One region of the Caballeronia sp. LZ024 genome, then DNA from elsewhere that is predicted to be linked to it. Evidence: predicted binding sites of a transcription regulator. Region 1 holds the regulator's gene; the other holds the start of a gene.
The links. Region 1 encodes FliA, which starts transcription of late flagellar genes. Its sites were predicted from a motif close to CTAAAGTTTNNNNNNNNNNNGCCGNTA; they were not measured.

Region 1 (9,177 bases):
CGCGCGTCCGACTCCTTCATCCATTCGCTCTTCGGATGAGCCGTGCAGTCGGCCTTCGCGAATGCCGCGCCGGAAAAACCGATCAGCGCGGCCACTGTCAGAAATTTGAGCATTTCAATTTCCTTGCTGGTTGTCGAGCGGTCACTGTACTGCCGCAGGAACACGCTCGCAAGGAAAGTGTAAGGGTAATTGATCGGTGTCAGCGCGTTTTACTTGCCCCGTTCTGCCGAATCTGGTCGAGCGTCGCGCCCGGCGTGCTCTGATCCGGCGGAATGCGGATTTCGATCACCGCCGGCAGCCCCGAACTCACCGCGCGCTCGAATGCGGGCATGAACGCGTCGGTCGTCTCGACCCGTTCGCCATGCGCGCCGAACGATCGCGCGTAGGCGGGAAAATCCGGGTTCGTGAGCCCGGTCCCGTGCACGCGGTTCGGATAGTGGCGCTCCTGATGCATGCGGATGGTGCCGTATTGCCCGTTGTTCACGACGATGAAGATCACCGGCAACCCATACTGCATCGCGGTGGCGATTTCGTGGCTCGACATCATGAAGCAACCGTCGCCGGCGAACGCGATAACCGTGCGCGCAGGATAGAGCGACTTCGCCGCGATCGCCGCTGGCACGCCGTAGCCCATTGCGCCGCTGGTCGGCGCGATCTGCGAGCGGAAATGCCGGTATGCGTAATGCCGATGCAGCCACGTCGCGTAATTGCCGGCGCCGTTGGTGAGGATGGCGTCGGCGGGAAGGCGCTCGCTCAGTTGACGCATGATCTCGCCGAGTTGCACATCGCCGAGCATTGGGCGCGGCTTGCGCCATTCGAGATACGCATCGTGAGCGGCGGCGGCCGTGCCGGACCAGGCGGGCGTCGCGGGCGGCGCGAGCGCGGCCAGCGCCGATGCGATTTCCGGCATCCCCGAGACGATCGGCAAGTCGGCTGAATAGACGCGTCCGAGTTCGTCCGCGCCCTGGTGAATATGGATGAGCGTCTGCTTCGTCTTCGGGATGTCGAGGAGCGTGTAGCCGCCCGTCGTCGATTCGCCGAGGCGCGGGCCGATCACGAGCAGCACGTCCGCCTCGCGGATGCGCGCGGCAAGCGCCGGATTGATCCCGAGACCGACGTCGCCCGCATAGTTCGGATGCTCGTTGTTCAGCGTGTCCTGGAAGCGGAACGCGCAGCCCGTGGGCAACTGCCATTGCTCGATAAAGCGCGCGACATCCTGCGTCGCGGCTTCGGTCCAGCCGCTGCCGCCCGCGATCACGAACGGCCGCTCGGCCGCCGAGAGTATCGCGTGCAGGCGTTCCATCTGCGCGGGCGCGGGCGCGGCGGCCACGCGCTGATAACGCGGCGCGCCCGGGACGGCCGGGCACGGCTCGCTCAGCATGTCCTCGGGGAGCGCGAGAACGACCGGACCGGGACGCCCGGAGGTCGCGAGATGAAACGCATGGCTCAGGTATTCGGGCACGCGCCGCGCGTCGTCGATCTGCGCGACCCACTTCGCCATCTGCCCGAACACCCGCCGATAGTCGATCTCCTGAAACGCCTCGCGGTCCATGTGCTCGCGCGCGCACTGGCCGATCAGGAGGATCATCGGCGTCGAGTCCTGGAAGGCGGTATGCACGCCGATCGACGCGTGCGTCGCGCCCGGCCCGCGCGTGACGATGGCGACGCCCGGCCGGCCGGTTAGCTTGCCGACGGCCTCGGCCATGTTGGCCGCGCCCGCTTCATGGCGGCAGACGATCGTCTGGATCTGACCGGTTTCGTCGTGCAGCGAATCGAGGACGGCGAGAAAACTCTCGCCGGGCACGCAGAACACGCGCTCGACGCCATGCGTGACGAGCCCATCGACGACGAGCCGGGCGCCGGTGGTGGTCGGGGAATCGGAGGAGGAGGAGGAAGAAGCAGCGACTGCGGACGCCATGCGGTGAAATCTCCGTGATTGTTTCGGGCGGTGATCCGACCCGACAGCTTACGCCGAGCGGCCCGCGTTCAGCCAGAGGCGCAAATCCCGATGGAGCCGCGCCGGAACGCGCGCGGCGCCTTTTTGGCCGGTGCGGCCAAATCCCATCATCCGAATTACCCCGCTTTCTCACCCCTTATCGCCAGATAGTCCCTCGCCGACATTCGGAATAATGACTTCCATGGAAAACGGTTGCGGCCTTCGCCGCCGCGCCCGTCAGCAAAGATTGAAGTCGTCAAACCTCATCGGGGGCAAGCTTGAACATTCGTAAATTCGTCGGCGCGACAAGTCGGGACGCACTGCGTCTCGTGCGGGAAGCCCTGGGCCCCGATGCGGTCGTCCTCTCGAATCGCACGCTGGAAGACGGCACCGTCGAGATCGTGAGCGTCGCCGACAGCGATCTGGCGAAGATTTCGCCCGTCGCCGGGGAGGCCGCGCCGTCGATGGCCGCTGCGGCCGCGAAGGCCATCGTGAGCGCCGGCGCGATGAACCCCTATGCGAGCGGCGACGTGTTCTCGTCGGTTTTCGGTGCGAACTCCGAAGCGGACGAAGACGACCACACGCAAGCGCAGCCGGAACTCGCGCCGAAGCGCCGCAACGCCTTCGACGAAGCGCCGCGCACGATGGCCGAATCGAATCCGTGGCTGATCGAGCATGCCCGGCGCGTCGCCCAGCAGGCCGCCGTGCCGACGCCGCCGAACCGCGTCATGACGCCCGCCAGCGCGATCGCCAAGGGCCTCGGTACGCCGGTTCCGGTGTCCGCCGTCGAGAAGACCGAGACGCCGGAAGCGCCCCGCATGCGCCAGCCGAACCCGCCGCAGCACTCGAAGATCGACACGCCCGACTGGGCGCGCGAAGCCGCGCAGATCGCCGCGCGCCGCGCCGCGCAGAAGATCGTCACGGTGCAGATGCCGCAGCCGGAGCCGTCCGACGACGCATCGCATTCGACGTCCCAGGCGCGTCCGGCACAGGAAGGCGCTTTTGCGGGCCTGCCGGCGAGCGCGGCCGCGGCCGTCACGGAAGCGATCCGTGCGCGCATGGAGCAGGTCGTCAACGACACCGTGATGAACGAACTGTCGTCGATGCGCGGGATGATGGAAGAGCACTTCGCCGGTCTGCTGTGGGGCGACCGCCAGCGCCGCAGCCCGACCAACGCCGCGCTGACCAAGCGCCTGTTCGCCGCCGGCTTCTCGGCGCAACTGGTGCGCATGGTCATCGACAACATGCCGGAAATGGAGCACGTCGAAGCCGCGCTGGAGTGGGTGCAGCAGGTGCTCGAAACAAACCTGCCGGTGATGGACAGCGAAGAAGCGATGATGGATCGCGGCGGCGTGTTCGCGCTGATGGGCCCGACGGGCGTCGGCAAGACGACGACCACCGCGAAGCTCGCCGCGCGTTGCGTGATGCGCTTCGGCGCGAGCAAGGTCGCGCTCCTGACGACCGACAGCTACCGGATCGGCGCGCATGAACAATTGCGCATCTTCGGCAAGATTCTCGGCGTGTCGGTGCACGCGGTGAAGGACGGCGCCGACCTGCAACTCGCGCTCTCCGAGCTGCGCAACAAACATATCGTGCTGATCGACACGATCGGCATGAGCCAGCGCGACCGCATGGTCTCCGACCAGATCACGATGCTGTGCGGCGCCGGTCATCCGGTGCAGCGCCTTCTGCTTCTGAACGCGACGAGCCACGGCGACACGCTCAACGAAGTCGTGCAGGCTTACCAGAGCACGCCGGACCAGCCGCCGCTCGCGGGCTGCATCCTGACGAAGATCGACGAAGCCACGAACCTCGGCGGCGTGCTCGACACCGTGATCCGCTACAAGCTGCCCGTGCATTACGTATCGACGGGACAGAAGGTGCCGGAGAACCTGTACGTCGCGACCAAGCGTTTCCTGATCAAGAGCGCGTTCTGCATTCCGCGCGACGGGTCGCCCTTCGTGCCGCAGGACGAAGAAGTGCCCGCGTTGCTGTCCGCGCTGTCGGCGCGTGCTTCCACCGAACTGCATGAGGTTCACTTTGGATAAGTTCGTGCTCGATCAGGCGGAAGGTCTGAGACGGCTTCTGACGAACGCGGGATCGCGCGTCGTCGCGGTGGCCGGCGGGCCGGCCGGCATCGGCTGCACGTCGACGGTGGCGAATCTCGCCGCGGCCCTCGCGATCCACGGCCGCGACGTCCTCGTGATCGACGAGCGCCAGAACGCCGGCTCGCTCAGCAAGATGCTCGGTCTGAACGATACGGGCGCGCTCGCCTCGGTGATGTCGGGCCGGCGCTTCCTGCAGGACGCGGTGACGCGCACGCCGTTCGGCTTTTCGCTCCTGGCGGCGCCGCGCGACGAACGCATCAGCCACGACGCGGGCCAGTGCCGGGCACTGCTCGACGGCCCCGCCGACATCGTGCTGATCGACACGCAACTCGATCGCAATGGTGCGCTGTCGTCGCTCGCGGCGCAGGCGCACGACTTCCTGATCGTGACCCGCGTCGCAGCGGCAGCGATCACCGAAGCTTACGCATGCATGAAGCGCCTGCACTACGCGCACGCTATCGGGCAGTTTCGCGTGCTCGTGAATCACGTGCAGAACGCAACCGACGCGGCCACCGCGTTTGAAAACCTGTCGGGTGTCGCGAGCCGGTATCTCGCCGTGTCGCTCGCACAGGCGGGATACGTCGCGGAAGATGCGCGCGTATCGCGGGCGCGGGAACTCGCGCGCTGTGCCGTCGAAGCCTTTCCGGCGACACCGGCTGCGCGCGACTACCGGCAGATTGCCGCAGAACTTTTGCACTGGCCGATGCGGCCCGCGCCATTCCGGCGGGACGACATCGAAAGAGGCATGACAGCAATGACGGGCGCGGTGGACGAACAGTCCGGATACCGCGCCGGGACCCCGGCCGCTCACGAGTTGAGCAGCACGGCGTCGATGTGACATAGGGAAAGAGGGGATCAAGATGTACAACGCCCAGGGAAAGCTCTCGCAATCCGAAGTGCTGACGCGCTACGCGCCGCTCGTGCGCAGGCTGGGACTCCAGCTCGTCGCGAAGATGCCGGCGAGCGTCGATCTCGACGACCTGATCCAGGCCGGCATGATCGGCCTGATGGACGCCGCGAATCGCTACAAGGAAGATCAGGGCGCGCAGTTCGAGACCTACGCGAGCCAGCGCATTCGCGGCGCGATGCTCGACGAGCTGCGTGCCAACGACTGGCTGCCGCGCAGCATGCGCAAGACCTCGCGCGAGGTGGAATCGGCGGTGCACAAGGTCGAGCAGTCGCTTGGCCGCTCCGCGAGCGAGACCGAAATCGCCGAGCATCTGAAGATGCCGCTCGACGAATATCAGTCGATGCTGCAGGACCTGCATGGCAGCCAGCTCATCTATTACGAAGACTTCGACCGCTCCGCCGACGACGAGCCGTTCCTCGACCGCTATTGCGTCGACCGATCGGACCCGCTGTCCGCGCTGCTCGACGGCAGTCTGCGCTCGGCGCTGGTCGATGCGATCGACAAGCTGCCCGAACGCGAGAAGCTCCTGATGAGCCTCTACTACGAAAAAGGCCTGAATCTGCGCGAAATCGGCGCGGTGATGGAAGTGAGCGAGTCGCGGGTGTGCCAGTTGCACAGCCAGGCTGTCGCCCGCCTGCGCGCGAAGCTGCGCGAACTGGCGTGGTCGAGCGTGGAAGCCTGAGCGTCGACGTTGTAAAGGCGCGCGGCGTTCCGAATCGGGGCCGCGCGCCTGAGTGAATGACGTGCGGCGGCCCGCTTCAAAGCGCGCCGATGCCGGAAAGTTGAGCGAACAAGCGCGGCGTCAGGCCGCGCGCGCTTCGATTTGCCAGCGCGCTCGCAAACATTCAATGCATCTCGAAGTCATGCGCTTCGGCAAACACCGTCTTGCCTTCGCCGAGACTCTTTGCGCGATACATCGCGCGATCCGCGGCCCTGAGCACCGCGGTGATACCGGCCTCATGGGCTTGCGCGGCGCCGGAAAGCAAACAGGCACCGATACTCGCCGATACGCTCACCGGCCGTTCCTGCACTAAAGTCAGATCGGCAAGCGCCGAATGAATGCCATCGGTCAGCGCGAGCACCGCGCTGCGATCGCGCATGTCGCGCGCGAGCACGACGAACTCGTCGCCGCCCAGCCGCGCGATGGTGTCGGTCTTGCGCATACGCCGCGCGAGCAATTGCGCGAACGACTGCAACAGCACATCGCCGACCGCGTGGCCGTAGGTATCGTTCACTTCCTTGAAGCCGTCGAGATCGATCAACAGCAACGCGCTGGTATGAGCGTCGACGGCTTCGGGCGCGGACATCGCGCGATTCACGGCTTGTTCCAGCGCGTAACGGTTGAACAGACCCGTGAGCGGATCCGTCGATGCCTGCCGCGCCAGCACGCGATTCGCGCTGCCGAGCCTGTCGACCAGCACGCTCAGATACACCGACACGCCCAGCACGCTCAAGGCGAGCCCGAGCGCGGCGGCGCGGTTCGCCACCCACCACGGCTGCCACAACGCCAGCGCGATGATCGCGATGAGCGCCGTCGCGCATGAGATGGCGAGCGTGCGTTTGCCATAGCGGCATCCCGAGCCGATCAGAAACCAGAAGACGACCCACAGCAGCGGCAGAGCGAGCGTGCCGCAGAGAAAGAGCATGGCGCCGAGCAGCGCCTGATCGAGGATGGTGGTGATGACGAGCCGGACGTTGGACAGCGACATCATCCGGATGACGAGCCACAGCGTGATGGCGCCGTAAGAGACGTAGAGCGCGATCATCCGCGTGATCAGCGATGCGTTTGCCGAAGGGTGCTGCCATGCATAGACCGCATAAGCCAGCAGAACTGCCGCTCCCATCCCGATACGCAGCATGGCCTGCTCGCGTTCGGGATTCCGGTTGCCGGACCATGCGAAGGCATAGGCCCGGCGTGCCGGTTGATGCGCCTGCTCCATACTGAACCCCTGGTGGTGATTGCTTCCTGCGATGGTCTTTTGCGCGCGTCTTTACCTGTGGTGCTATTGTCGTTTTGCGGCCCCGTCGCGATGATCGTCTTCGACGACCGATATTTTGCAACTTTTTGCATGTTGCTGTGGATCGTGCGGGAATGCATCTCGGACAGGTGATTAACGGCGCTTTTTGCGGATGCTTCAGCGCGATGAGCGAGATCGAGGGCAGGGCGGCGCGATGAGGGATGACGGTTATCGCGTGAAGCGGCCGCTGGCGGCGAAGCGCAGGAAGATGGCGCCGGGTCGAATGGGCGGGCTACGTGGCGTCGCCACGGCCGAGAGCGCTGACGCTCGCGCTCGATGCGGGGTTGCATCAGGAGCGCCACCGGATGTCGGTGACGTATCGCAGAGGGTTGGCGCAGATGGGGTTCGGGTGAGGGACGATCTGGATCGCCGCCACCTGAGTTCGCAACAAGACAAAACGGGAACGTGCGATCGCGCTGCGGTCCCGTCCGGGGCAATCAAAGCAGCGCGACGCCTGCTTCGGTCACCACCTGCCAGTCGAATTCGTCGTGCCCGCAGATCTTCTCCATCGCCCCGGGGAACTCATTCGCCGTCGCCTGCAGATAGCGGAGATCGTCGCCCCATTCGGGCAGAGCGCCTTGCTGTGTGGTCAGCACGACGGTCATATGGTCCTTGTGCGGGCCATCCGCGTGCAGCCTCAGGCTGTGCTGAACCTTCTGCGCGTCACCCTGCGGATCGAGGATCAGCACGGCCGGAATCCGTTCCGGGGCGGGGACGGACCCCTTGCCGGGATTTAGCCCCAGGCAGCGCAGATAGACCTCGTGATAGCGCGACAGTTGCGACTGCGTCGATCCGCTCTTGTACACGATGGCCTGTGCGGTGCGGGCGAGGCCGCGTCGCTGTGCGGGATTGTCGATGAGGCGCGCGACCGCGTCGATCCAGTCATCGGTCGATTCCGACGGCACACGCAAGCCCGAGCAGCCGTTCGTCACCAGTTCGTTGTAGGCCGGATGATCGCTGCCGACCGTCGCTACGCCCGCTGCCGAGTATTCCAGCCACTCCGTGCGCAGCCCGCCATCCACCGATGCCGATGCCGCGAGCGGCATGAGCGCGAGGTCGAGTTCGAGCTGCCGCAACGCGGCGGCATGCGCGGCATAGGATCCGGACGTGCCCGTCATGGTGACGTCTTCGTGGCCCATCCACGCATCGGGCGGCAGCGCGCCGACGAACACGAACTGCACGTCGCCTGCGAAGCGCGCGCGAATCGCGTTCAGCGCCGGTTCGATCAACGCAAAGTTGCACGGTTTCATCGCCGAGCCCATCAAGCCGATGCGCACCTTGCCGCCATGCATGCGCACCGGACTGTAGAAGCGCTCGAAGTCGACGCTCGTCGGCAGCACATGGACGTTGGCGTTGTAAGGCCGCAGCGCATCCGCGAGTGCGGGCGTCGACACCACGAGCGCATGCGCGCGGCGCATGACGTACTCGGTCTTCGGCGCGGTCTGCCGGCTCATGAAGTGCAACGGGTGGTCGGCGGGAAGATCGTGCATAGGCTCGTCCGTCTCGTAGACGACCGGCTTGCCCGTCGAGAACAACTGCTCCAGCTGTTGCGGCGGAACCACCATCGGGAAACGGCGCTGCATCAGAAGCATGTTGAAGGGGCCGAGGGTGCCTGCGTTGTCCTGCACCGGCCAGCTCAGTTGCCAGTGATCCGCGAGCAGCTCGAACGGCCGCGCGAGGCGCGCGCTGACCGCACGGTGCGTGACGGGCTCCGTCGTCAGTACGGCGATGATCGGCTTGGGCGGCTGCGCCACCTCTGCCTGCGACGATGCCGTGTCGGACGAACCGCGGTGCAGGCTCGTTTTGCGCGCCGCGTGCTGCGTCTTCTCCAGGAACACGGGAAGCTGCGCCCGGAACACCTTGCTCATGGCGAGCACGGTCGGATAAACCGTGTCCACGGTGGCGAGTGCCCGTGCGAAGCCGTTCTTCTCGGTGGACATCGCCGAGCCGTTGGCGCCGAATGCGAACTGGTCGGGCACCTCCGTCAGACCGCCATCGGGCAGGAAAATGACCGGGCAGCCGCACATCATCGCTTCAGGACAGACGGACGACAGCTCATACGAGTACAGCACGCGTCCCCGTTGAAGTTTTTTTGCCAGTTCGGGCAGCGACACCGGATTCGCCATCGACAGCAACTCGGTCCCGGCCGGAAAAAGCGAGAAGTCGATCTTGTCCAGCGGATAGCGGTACTGGAAGACGTAGGTC
Region 2 (9,177 bases), on a different contig from region 1:
GCCGGTACTCGAACACGCCGGACATGTATTCGTCGAATCGTGGCCGATCTGCGAGTACATCGACGAAACCGTGCCGCAGTTCCCGCTCATGCCCGCATCCGCGATTGATCGCCATACTGCGCGAGTGTGGAATCAGTGCGTCGAGCGAGATCTGCACCATGCTTCGGGCATGCTGACCTATGCGGTATTTGCACGCCCGATGCTCAAGGAGCAGCCGCCCGAAACGCTGAGCGCGCTGTTGCAGGCTGTTCCCGATCCCGCCGTCCGCGCATGGCGTTCGAGTGTCCTTGAAAAAGGACTCGATGCACCGGAGATCCCCGACTGCATCGAACGGCATCGCGCCTTTTTTCAGCGCGTGGAATCGCACCTGCCGGATTCGCACGCGTGGCTTGCCGGTCCCGCGTTCAGTCTCGCGGACATCGCCGTGCTCCCGTACGTGATGCGTGCCGAGCACCTGGGCCTTGGCGATCTCATGACGTTCGAGAGCACACCGCACCTGCGCTCGTGGTACTTGCGCATGCTGACGCGTCCATCGATGCAGCCGGCGCTGGTCCGTTATGTCGACGCCACGACACAAAACCTCCTGACGAGCCTCTCGGCTGCGGCGCATCCCGCGCTCAGCCGATTGATCGCGCACACCGCCTGACGGGGGCACGATGGACCAGAAGAACCTCTTCGAGACGCCTGCAACCTATGGCTTGCTTCGTCTCGAGAACCTAGCCAGCCTGGCGATCTGCATTGGCCTTTTGGTGATGCATCGCGATGCCGTCCGATGGCCTGTATTCGTGCTGCTGTTCGCGTACATCGACGTCATCGGCTACTTTCCCGGTGCGATAGCGTTCCGGCGTGCGCGGGGGCAGCCGCTGAACCCGGCGTACTACGTCCTGTACAACACGATGCATAGCGCCTTGTGCGCGCTGCTGGTGGCGGGGCTGTGGGCGTGGTTCGTGCGGCCCGAGTGGGCGCTTCTCGCAATTCCGATTCATCTCTTCGGCGACCGCTCGCTCTTCGGCAACTTTCTCAAGCCATTCGGCGTGAGCTTCGAGCCGGCGGCCCACGCGGAGTTCGCGCGGTTCCGGGCGAACTATCTCGGTTCGTCGCGGGTGGCGGGAGAGCAAGATGCACCGTGATGCCGGGCAGACCGACCTCGTGAGCGCGGCTAGCGACACTGTATTGCGCGTCCTGCGCACGCATGCCGACCATCCGTCGGCACTTCTCGCGATCAACCGCGATACGCTGCGCTTCAGCGCGGACGGCATCGAAGGTTTCATCGCGTACCGGCCCGCGGGCCGCCGTCATCTCGTGATGGTGGCGGGCGTCTCGGCGGCGGCGGGGCAGGCCGACGAACTGCTCGACCGCTTTCTTGCCTGGGCGGCCAGCGAGCGCAGGCAAGTGGTGGCGGTGCAGATATTGCACGACGATGCCGAGCGGTTCGCCCGCCGCGGCTTTCGCGTCAACCAGATCGGAGCGTCATACGGGATCACGCTCGCCGGCTTTGCTCTCGCCGGGACGCGCTTCATCAAGCTGCGCAACAAGATATCGCGTGCGCGCCGTTGCGGCATCGTCGTGGCGGAACTCGGCAAGGATGTCGCGCTCGTTCCCGACGTGCGGCACGCGATCGAGGAGATCGACCGTCAGTGGATCAAGGAAAAGGGCACGCGGGAGCTCGAATTCCTGGTCGGCGAGAGGGGCCAACTCGACGAGATCGACGGCTCGCTGAGGCGGATCTTCGTCGCCTTGCGAGAAGGCGTTCCGGTTGCCTACATCCTTTATACCGCGAGTTTCGGCCGTTACGCCGGCTGGATGCACGACCTGAGCCGCCGGTTGCCGGATGCGCCGGCTGGCGTCATGGAGCTGATCAACAGCCGCGCGATCGAGATTTTCAAGGCCGAAGGCGCAAAGATGCTGAACTTCGGCTTCACGCCGCTGACGTCGCTCGCGCCCGAGCACGAGCTACCCGGTTCATGGCATCGTATGACGGCGTGGGGCTTCGCACAACTGGCGGCGCACGGCAGCTTCATCTATCCGGCGCAGACGCAGTTGCAGTACAAGATGAAGTGGAACCCGGACGTCGTTTTGCCGGAGTACGTCGCGTTTCAGAAGGGCGGGACGCTGAGCGGGCTGTGGCAGTTTCTTCGGCTGACACGCGCCATTTGAATCATGCCAGCTATGTCGAACGTCAATTCGCATGTTTTGTTATCCGAATCTAATGAACCGTCGACGGTGTGGCTTCCCGTTCCCGTCGATGAAGTCAGGCCGCCTCCGCACGAGCCTGTTCGTTGCGATGTGGCGGTGATCGGCGGCGGGCTAGCGGGCTTGTCCACTGCGATCCACATCAGGCAGATGGCGCCGCGGCTCGACGTTGCGCTGTTCGAGTCGGGACGCATCGGATACGGGGCGAGCGGGCTGAATTCGGGGCAATGCGCGCCGCGTATGGGCCCGGCAATCGACGCCCAGATCCGCTCGCTCGGCGGAGATACGGCGCGCGTCGCCTACCAGTATTCGCTCGATGCGGTGGCCTTCGGTGCGAACCTGGCAAGCGCGCATGGGATCGATTGCGATCTGGAATCGCGCGGTCAGTGGCAGGTCGCGCTCAGGGAACGTGACGCGCGCACGCTCGAAAGACACGCTGAAGCCTACCGGTCGCTGGGTTTCGACGTGCCTCTGGTCAGCGCAAGCGACGTACGGGCCGCTCTGCCGGATTCGAACCGCGTATTCAATGCGCTGGCATTCCCGGCTTCGCTCCTGAATCCGGGGCGCCTTTGCATCGGATTGAAGCGCGCAGCGCTGAATCTTGGTGTGCGCATCTTCGAGCATGCCCGCGTGACCCGTTGGGATCGGCGCACCGGCGCCTTCGATGTGCATTCCGTTCAGGCAAGCGCGCCGCGTGTCGTGCTGGCCGTGGACGGGGGCGTCGGCCAACTGGATCATTTCCGCCATGCGGTCATCCCGATCTCCGCGTGGGCGGCTGTGACGCGCGCACTCGCTCCGGACGAGCGCGCTGCCATCGGATGGCGTCAGGGTCAGGGACTGTTCGATGCCCGCCCGGCCTTCAGCTTCCTGCGTCCGTTACCCGATGGCAGGCTGCTGATCGGCGGACGCTACCGACATGCGCGAAACGGACTGGTCGAAGCCGACCGGCGCTTGGTTGGCCGGGACCTCATCGAACAACTCAGGTTTTTCCTGCCCTCGCTGCGAGACGTGACCGCCGAGGCCGTCTGGCACGGCAATTTCGGATGCACGCTCGACGAGTGGCCGATCGTCGGGCCGCTCGACGACGACTTGCGTCACTGGCATATCGGTGCATCGAACGGACATGGTCTTGCGCTTTCGCTCGCCATGGGCCGGGATCTGGCGGCCATGCTGACGGGGAACGTTCCGCTGCCGCCTCGACCATGGATTCGCCGCCACGCGATGGGGTTGCCCGAACCCTTGATGCGCGTTTTTCTTCCGCTGTACCTCGCGTGGCTTGAACGCGCGAGCCGACTGACCTCCTGAGTAAGGACACCACTACTATGTTCATGAATGAATCGCGCTCGACATTGGAACGATTTGCCCCAGGCCTCGACGCCGAACTCGCGCGACAAGGCCTGACGGCAATGGAGTCGAAAGATCCTCTGGCGCTGAAGGCGCTCATTCGGCAGTATCGGCTACCGCGGCTTTGGGTGCCCACGGCTTTCGGTGGCGAGGGCATTTCGCCCTACGAGGGGATACGCATTCAACGCGCGCTCGGCGCGCGTGCGCCGTCGATGGCTCTGATGCTGACGATGCACAACTTTACGGTCAGCTTTTGCAGTCCGCTTTCCCAGTTCGTGCCGTCGTGCGCTCAGATGCTGCGTGACGTCGCGATGGACGGACTGCTCGTCGCGTCGGCGTTCGCCGAGGGGCGCCGAGGCGCAGGCATCCTCGACTCCACCGTGTATCTCACGCCCGACGGAGAGGGTTTCCGGCTCAACGGCCGGAAAAAGCCGTGCACGATGGCGAACAGCATGGACATCATTACGGTCGGCGTCGCGCTGCAAGGCGCCGATTCGGTGAAACACACCGGCATGGCGATACTGCCCGCCAGGCAGCAAGGGGTCTCGCGCCGGGAGTTCTGGCGCATCCCGCTCCTCGCCGCAGCGGACAACCACGAATTGTGCTTTGAGAACGTGCACGTCACCTCCGACCAGTTGCTGCTGGCGGCCGAGGACGACCGTGAAACGGCCGAGCTTGTCGCGAGCGCGGAGGTCGAGGGCATGGGCTGGTTCGAGATCGTCGCCACTGCGAGCTACCTCGGTGTGGTCAGCGCCATGGCGGAGCGCGTGTTGCGTGACGAGCGCGTCGATCCCGGTGAGCGGGCCGCGCTCGGCGGCGAGATCGAGTGCGCGCAGGCGGCGCTCGACGGCGCCGTTCACATGATGGAGACGTCGCCCACCGATCAGGGGCTTCTCGCGCGCGTGCTCATGGTGCGGTTCGCGGTCCAACGCATCATCGCGCGATGCGCGATGCAGGCCGCCGAACTCGCTGGCGGCCTTGCGTTCATCGAGAACGCCGAGATGATGACGTTACTTGCCGGAAGCCGTTGCCTTGCGTTCCACCCGATGAGCCGCAAGGCCGCCGAGCCGATGCTCGCAGACTGGCTGAAAGGCTGAAGATTGCAGCCCGAAGCCGGGCTGCGTCCCACAGGCCGCCATTCCGTTTCAAACAGAGATGCCCGTCGCGGAGAATGGCGGCGGTGCAGCCGTGCATATCGACAGAGGGAACATGAAAAGCCTGATCGCAGCGTCGCTCGTCATTGTCGGCGCGATTCATCTTTTGCCGCTTACGGGCGTGCTCGGCTCCGCGCAACTGGCACGACTCTACGGCATCGCGGTGGAGGAGCCCAACCTGCTGATTCTAATGCGCCATCGTGCGGTGTTGTTCGCCATGCTAGGCGCGTTTCTCGTGTATTCGGCGTTCGTTCCTGCGCTTCATACACTGGCGTTCCTTGCGGCTTTCATCAGCGTGAGTTCCTTTCTCTGGCTCTCGTGGTCCATCGGGCAAAACAACGCGCAGATCGCGCGAGTCGTAAGCGTGGATATAGTCGCGCTCTTGATACTCGCTGCCGGAGTGGCGATATCGTGGTGGCAAAAAGCTTTTGGGTGACCGATGTTACGAGGCAGGCACGTAGCTCGCTCGCCGGACCGGAAGCAACACAGAGGCGCAGTCGGAAGACGCCTCTGCCCGGACTGCGAGTGTGTGCGTACTGGTCCATCGGACCGGATGACTTGCACGGGATCCGTTGAGGGCGCGCGTAACCCGTTGGCGCCAACGGGCTACGCCGTGGTTGTGTTCAAGTAGAAAACGCTGCGTGAAAGCGCGGGAGACAGAAACACCGACGGCCGGCTGCTGTTCCCGTTCGCGCCCGTCATCGGTCCGTTTCCGACGCGCCAGGAAGCGTGCACGGCGATTCTGAGTAAAGAAAGTTCGCAGGCCGTAGGTGACATCCGGGCAGAAGCCGCCGAAGATCAGCGCCGAGAACCCACGAAGCATGACGCTGCAACGCGACTCTCGCGTTGCGCAAGTTCGAACGGCGACAAAGGCGCGTGGCAGGAGGAGGCGATCGCCGGAGCGTCCGGCGAATCGCGTGGCAGACACGCGCCGCGCGCGACTCGTCAAACGTTCGACGGTCGCGGCGCCTGTGATGTGCAGCTTGCGGTCTAAGACGACTTGCCTGTCGCCGCCACCGGCATCACGCCGCCGGTCACGGCCTTCGTTTCATCGACGGTCGTGCGGCCGCCATCCCTGAAGAATGCCTGTTCGGCCGCCTTGTTCAGCACGAGGATGCTGATGCGCCGGTTGGTCGGCTCGTCGGCGACGTCCTTGTTGAGCGGCAGCACATCGGCAAGACCGCGCACCTGCAGCACCTTGCGTTCGCTCATGCCGCCCGCGACCAGCGCGCGCCGCGCGGCGTTCGCGCGCTCGCCCGACAGTTCCCAGTTCGAATAGCCTGCCTGGCCGCCGGAGTAGGGCACGGCATCGGTGTGGCCGGCGATCGACACGCGGTTGTCGACGTCGTTCAGCGATGCGCCGATCTGCGAAAGAATCGTCGTCACGTAGCCTTCGAGGCGCGAGCTGCCGGAGGCGAACATCGGCCGCTTGAGCGAATCGACGATCTCGATGCGCAGCCCCTCGCTCGTGATCGCGATGCGAATCTGGTCCTTGAACGCGCGCAGCGCTGGCGTGTTCTCGATGAGCGCGGTGAGCTTCTGCTTCAGTTGCTGGAGGCGCTGCGCGTCGTCGGCGGCGACGGCGGCGCGCGCGATCGACGGCGGCACCGGCTGCGTCTGGCTCTTGGTGGCTTCGCCCGGACGCGAGCTGGAAAGGTCGCGCCCGCCGCCCTCGATCACGCTCGTATGCGCCGCGCCGCTGCCGTCCTTGCCGCCGAACACGGCGGCAAGCGGCGTGTTGAAGTAGTCCTCGATGCCCTGCTTGTCGTATTTCGATGTCGAGCCGAGCAGCCACATCAACAGGAAGAACGCCATCATCGCCGTGACGAAGTCGGCGTAGGCGATCTTCCATGCGCCGCCATGATGGCCGCCGTGGCCGCCCTTTTTCTTGCGGCGCACGACGACGGTCGGCGCGAGCACGGATTGCAGCGGGTCGCGTGAAGGTTTTTCAGCCATGATCTCGTCCGTTCGATGCGCTAATTAGGCCGATTTCGGCATCTTGGTGGCGCGCACGGCGTCGTCGAGTTCCTTGAAACTCGGGCGGTCTGCGGTGAAGAGCACCTTGCGGCCGAACTCGACGGCGAGCGTCGGCGCGTAGCCGTTCATCGAGGCGAGCAGCACCGACTTCACGCATTGATACGGCTTGGCTTCGGCCTGGCCCTTCGCGTTGAGCAGGTCCGCGAGCGGCCCGATGAAGCCATACGCGAGCAAAATGCCGAGGAACGTGCCGACGAGCGCGCCGGCGATCATCTCGCCGAGCACGGCGGGCGCGGCGCCGACGGAGCCCATCGTGTGCACGACGCCCATCACCGCCGCGACGATGCCGAACGCGGGCAGGCCGTCGGCCATCTTCTGGATCGCGTTGGCGGCAACCGATGCCTCGGTGTGGTGCGTGTCGAGTTCCTCGTCCATCAGGTCTTGCATTTCGAGCGCGTTCACGTTGCCGCTCGACATCATGCGCAGATAGTCGACGATGAAATCGAGCAGGTGATGATCCTTCATCACGTCTTCGTATTTCTGAAAGAGCGGGCTGGCTTCGGGCGCGTCGACATCGGCTTCGAGCGCCATCATGCCTTCCTTGCGCGCCTTCTGAAGCAGTTCGTAGAGCAGCGCGATCAGCGCGAGATATTTCTCCTTTGTGTACGCGCCGCTCTTAAAGATGCTCGGCAGCGCCTTGAGCGTTTTCTTCAGCGTGGCGGTCGGATTCGACACGACGAACGCGCCGATCGCCGCGCCGAAAATACACAGCAACTCGAACGGCTGCACGAGCGCGGCCAGATGCCCGCCGACGCCGACAAAACTTCCGATCACCGAGCCGATGACCAACACCCATCCGATTACGACAAACATTTCTTTCTCCGCGAGAGTCGTGGGCTTTGCGCAAGGTCAGGAAATACTGGGCCGTAGCTTGCGCAAAGTCGTCTTTGGTCTTAACGGCGTGGCTGGGCGGAGATTTAGGGCGGGAGGAAAGAAAGTTTGTCAGCAAACGTTTGTAGGTAAGTTTTACAAGGCCGCGCCGGGCGTCTGATCGAGGAAACCGGTGATCGAGACGATGCGTTCATTGTCGTCGAGCGTGCCGAAATCAGTGCCTTTCACGATGGTCTGGCCTTGCGGCGTGCGCAATTCCCAACTGAAACGCAGATGGTTGGCGAAACCGTCGACATCGGTCGTGCGCCGGAACGTGTGCGCGGGAAAGCGCTCGTGCACGGCGCGGATCATCGCGTCGATGCCGGCGTGGCCGTCGCCGTGCAGGAGCGGATCGCGATAGCTCGCGTGTTCCGCATAGCTCGCTCGAATCAGCGTGGCGCGGCGTTCGGCGTCGGTTTCGTTCCATGCGTCGAAGTAGCGGTCGATCAGGACATCGCGGGAAGGGGACTGGGCGTTCATGGTGGCTCCTTTTAAGTGAGTTCGGCGCAGCGGCACGCGTGTCCTGTCGCCGTGACCGAACTATCGAAGACGCGCAAACGCCTGTCGATTACGCCGTAGGTAATGGAACGCCCGCACACCCTTCGACTATGATCGCCGTCATGAACTCGACCCTTGCCCACGCCGCGCCGCGCAAGCCCGTCGGCGCCTTGCTGCGCGAATGGCGGCAGCGCAGAAGACTGAGCCAGCTCGACCTCGCGGGCGACGCACAGGTTTCCACGCGCCATCTGAGCTTCGTCGAATCGGGCCGGTCCGTGCCGAGCCGCGAGATGCTGATCCGGCTCGCCGAACAGCTCGACGTGCCGCTGCGCGAGCGCAATACGCTCTTCATCGCGGCCGGCTACGCGCCGCTGTATCGCGAACGCACGCTCGCCGATCCGCAACTGTCCGCGGCGCGGCGGGCGGTGGATCTCGTGCTGAAGGGCCACGAGCCGTATCCGGCGCTGGCGGTCGACCGCCACTGGACGATGATGGCCGCCAACGCGGCGGTGGCGCCGCTCGTCGCGCTCGCCGATCCGGCGCTGCTGGAAGGGCCCGTGAACGTGCTGCGGCTGTCGCTGCATCCGAAGGGGCTCGCCGACGCGATCGTCAACTGGCACGAGTGGCGTGCGCATCTGCTCGCGCGCGTGCGGCGCCAAATCGAAGTCTCCGGCGATCCGGTGCTGGCCGATTTGCTGCGCGAACTGGAGTCGTATCCGGCGCCGCCGCATGCGGGCGCGGGGCTTGCTCAGGCTATGCACGGCGAGATCGACGCGGTCGTCGTGCCGTTCAGGCTGCGCACGGCGGCGGGCGTGCTGTCGTTCTTCAGCACGACGACGGTCTTCGGCACGCCGGTCGACATCACATTGTCCGAACTGGCGATCGAAGCGTTCTTTCCCGCCGACGCCGAGACCGCCGCCGCCTTGCGCGCGACGGCGTCCGCGTGACGGGCGGCGCAGGCGAAATGGAACCTCCGGCCGGGCCGCCGATCAATGAAACAGGGCCGCGCGTCGTTCGCGATCGTGCAAGAGCGCGCCGGAAGCACGGCCCGGCGAACCAACCAACGAAGCATCAGACAAGG

Region 2: motA (flagellar motor stator protein MotA) is a predicted target of FliA. The motif match lies at 7,623-7,649, and genes of this name have one in related genera.

What each region holds. Positions count from the first base shown of each region.
Region 1 is NZ_JARUXL010000001.1:3,313,393-3,322,569, forward strand. It holds gene QCE48_RS15005 (PepSY domain-containing protein) at 1-113, opposite strand, end outside; gene QCE48_RS15010 (thiamine pyrophosphate-binding protein) at 200-1,918, opposite strand; gene flhF (flagellar biosynthesis protein FlhF) at 2,215-3,984, shown strand; gene QCE48_RS15020 (MinD/ParA family protein) at 3,977-4,882, shown strand; gene QCE48_RS15025 (RNA polymerase sigma factor FliA) at 4,905-5,636, shown strand; gene QCE48_RS15030 (GGDEF domain-containing protein) at 5,800-6,813, opposite strand; gene QCE48_RS15035 (glycosyltransferase family 4 protein) at 7,410-9,177, opposite strand, start outside.
Region 2 is NZ_JARUXL010000004.1:545,609-554,785, reverse strand. It holds gene QCE48_RS24720 (glutathione S-transferase family protein) at 1-646, shown strand, start outside; gene QCE48_RS24715 (hypothetical protein) at 657-1,130, shown strand; gene QCE48_RS24710 (DUF2156 domain-containing protein) at 1,120-2,157, shown strand; gene QCE48_RS24705 (FAD-dependent oxidoreductase) at 2,170-3,498, shown strand; gene QCE48_RS24700 (hypothetical protein) at 3,849-4,634, shown strand; gene QCE48_RS24695 (phosphopantetheine adenylyltransferase) at 4,747-5,127, shown strand; gene motB (flagellar motor protein MotB) at 5,682-6,647, opposite strand; gene motA (flagellar motor stator protein MotA) at 6,672-7,541, opposite strand; gene QCE48_RS24680 (nuclear transport factor 2 family protein) at 7,695-8,078, opposite strand; gene QCE48_RS24675 (helix-turn-helix transcriptional regulator) at 8,219-9,043, shown strand.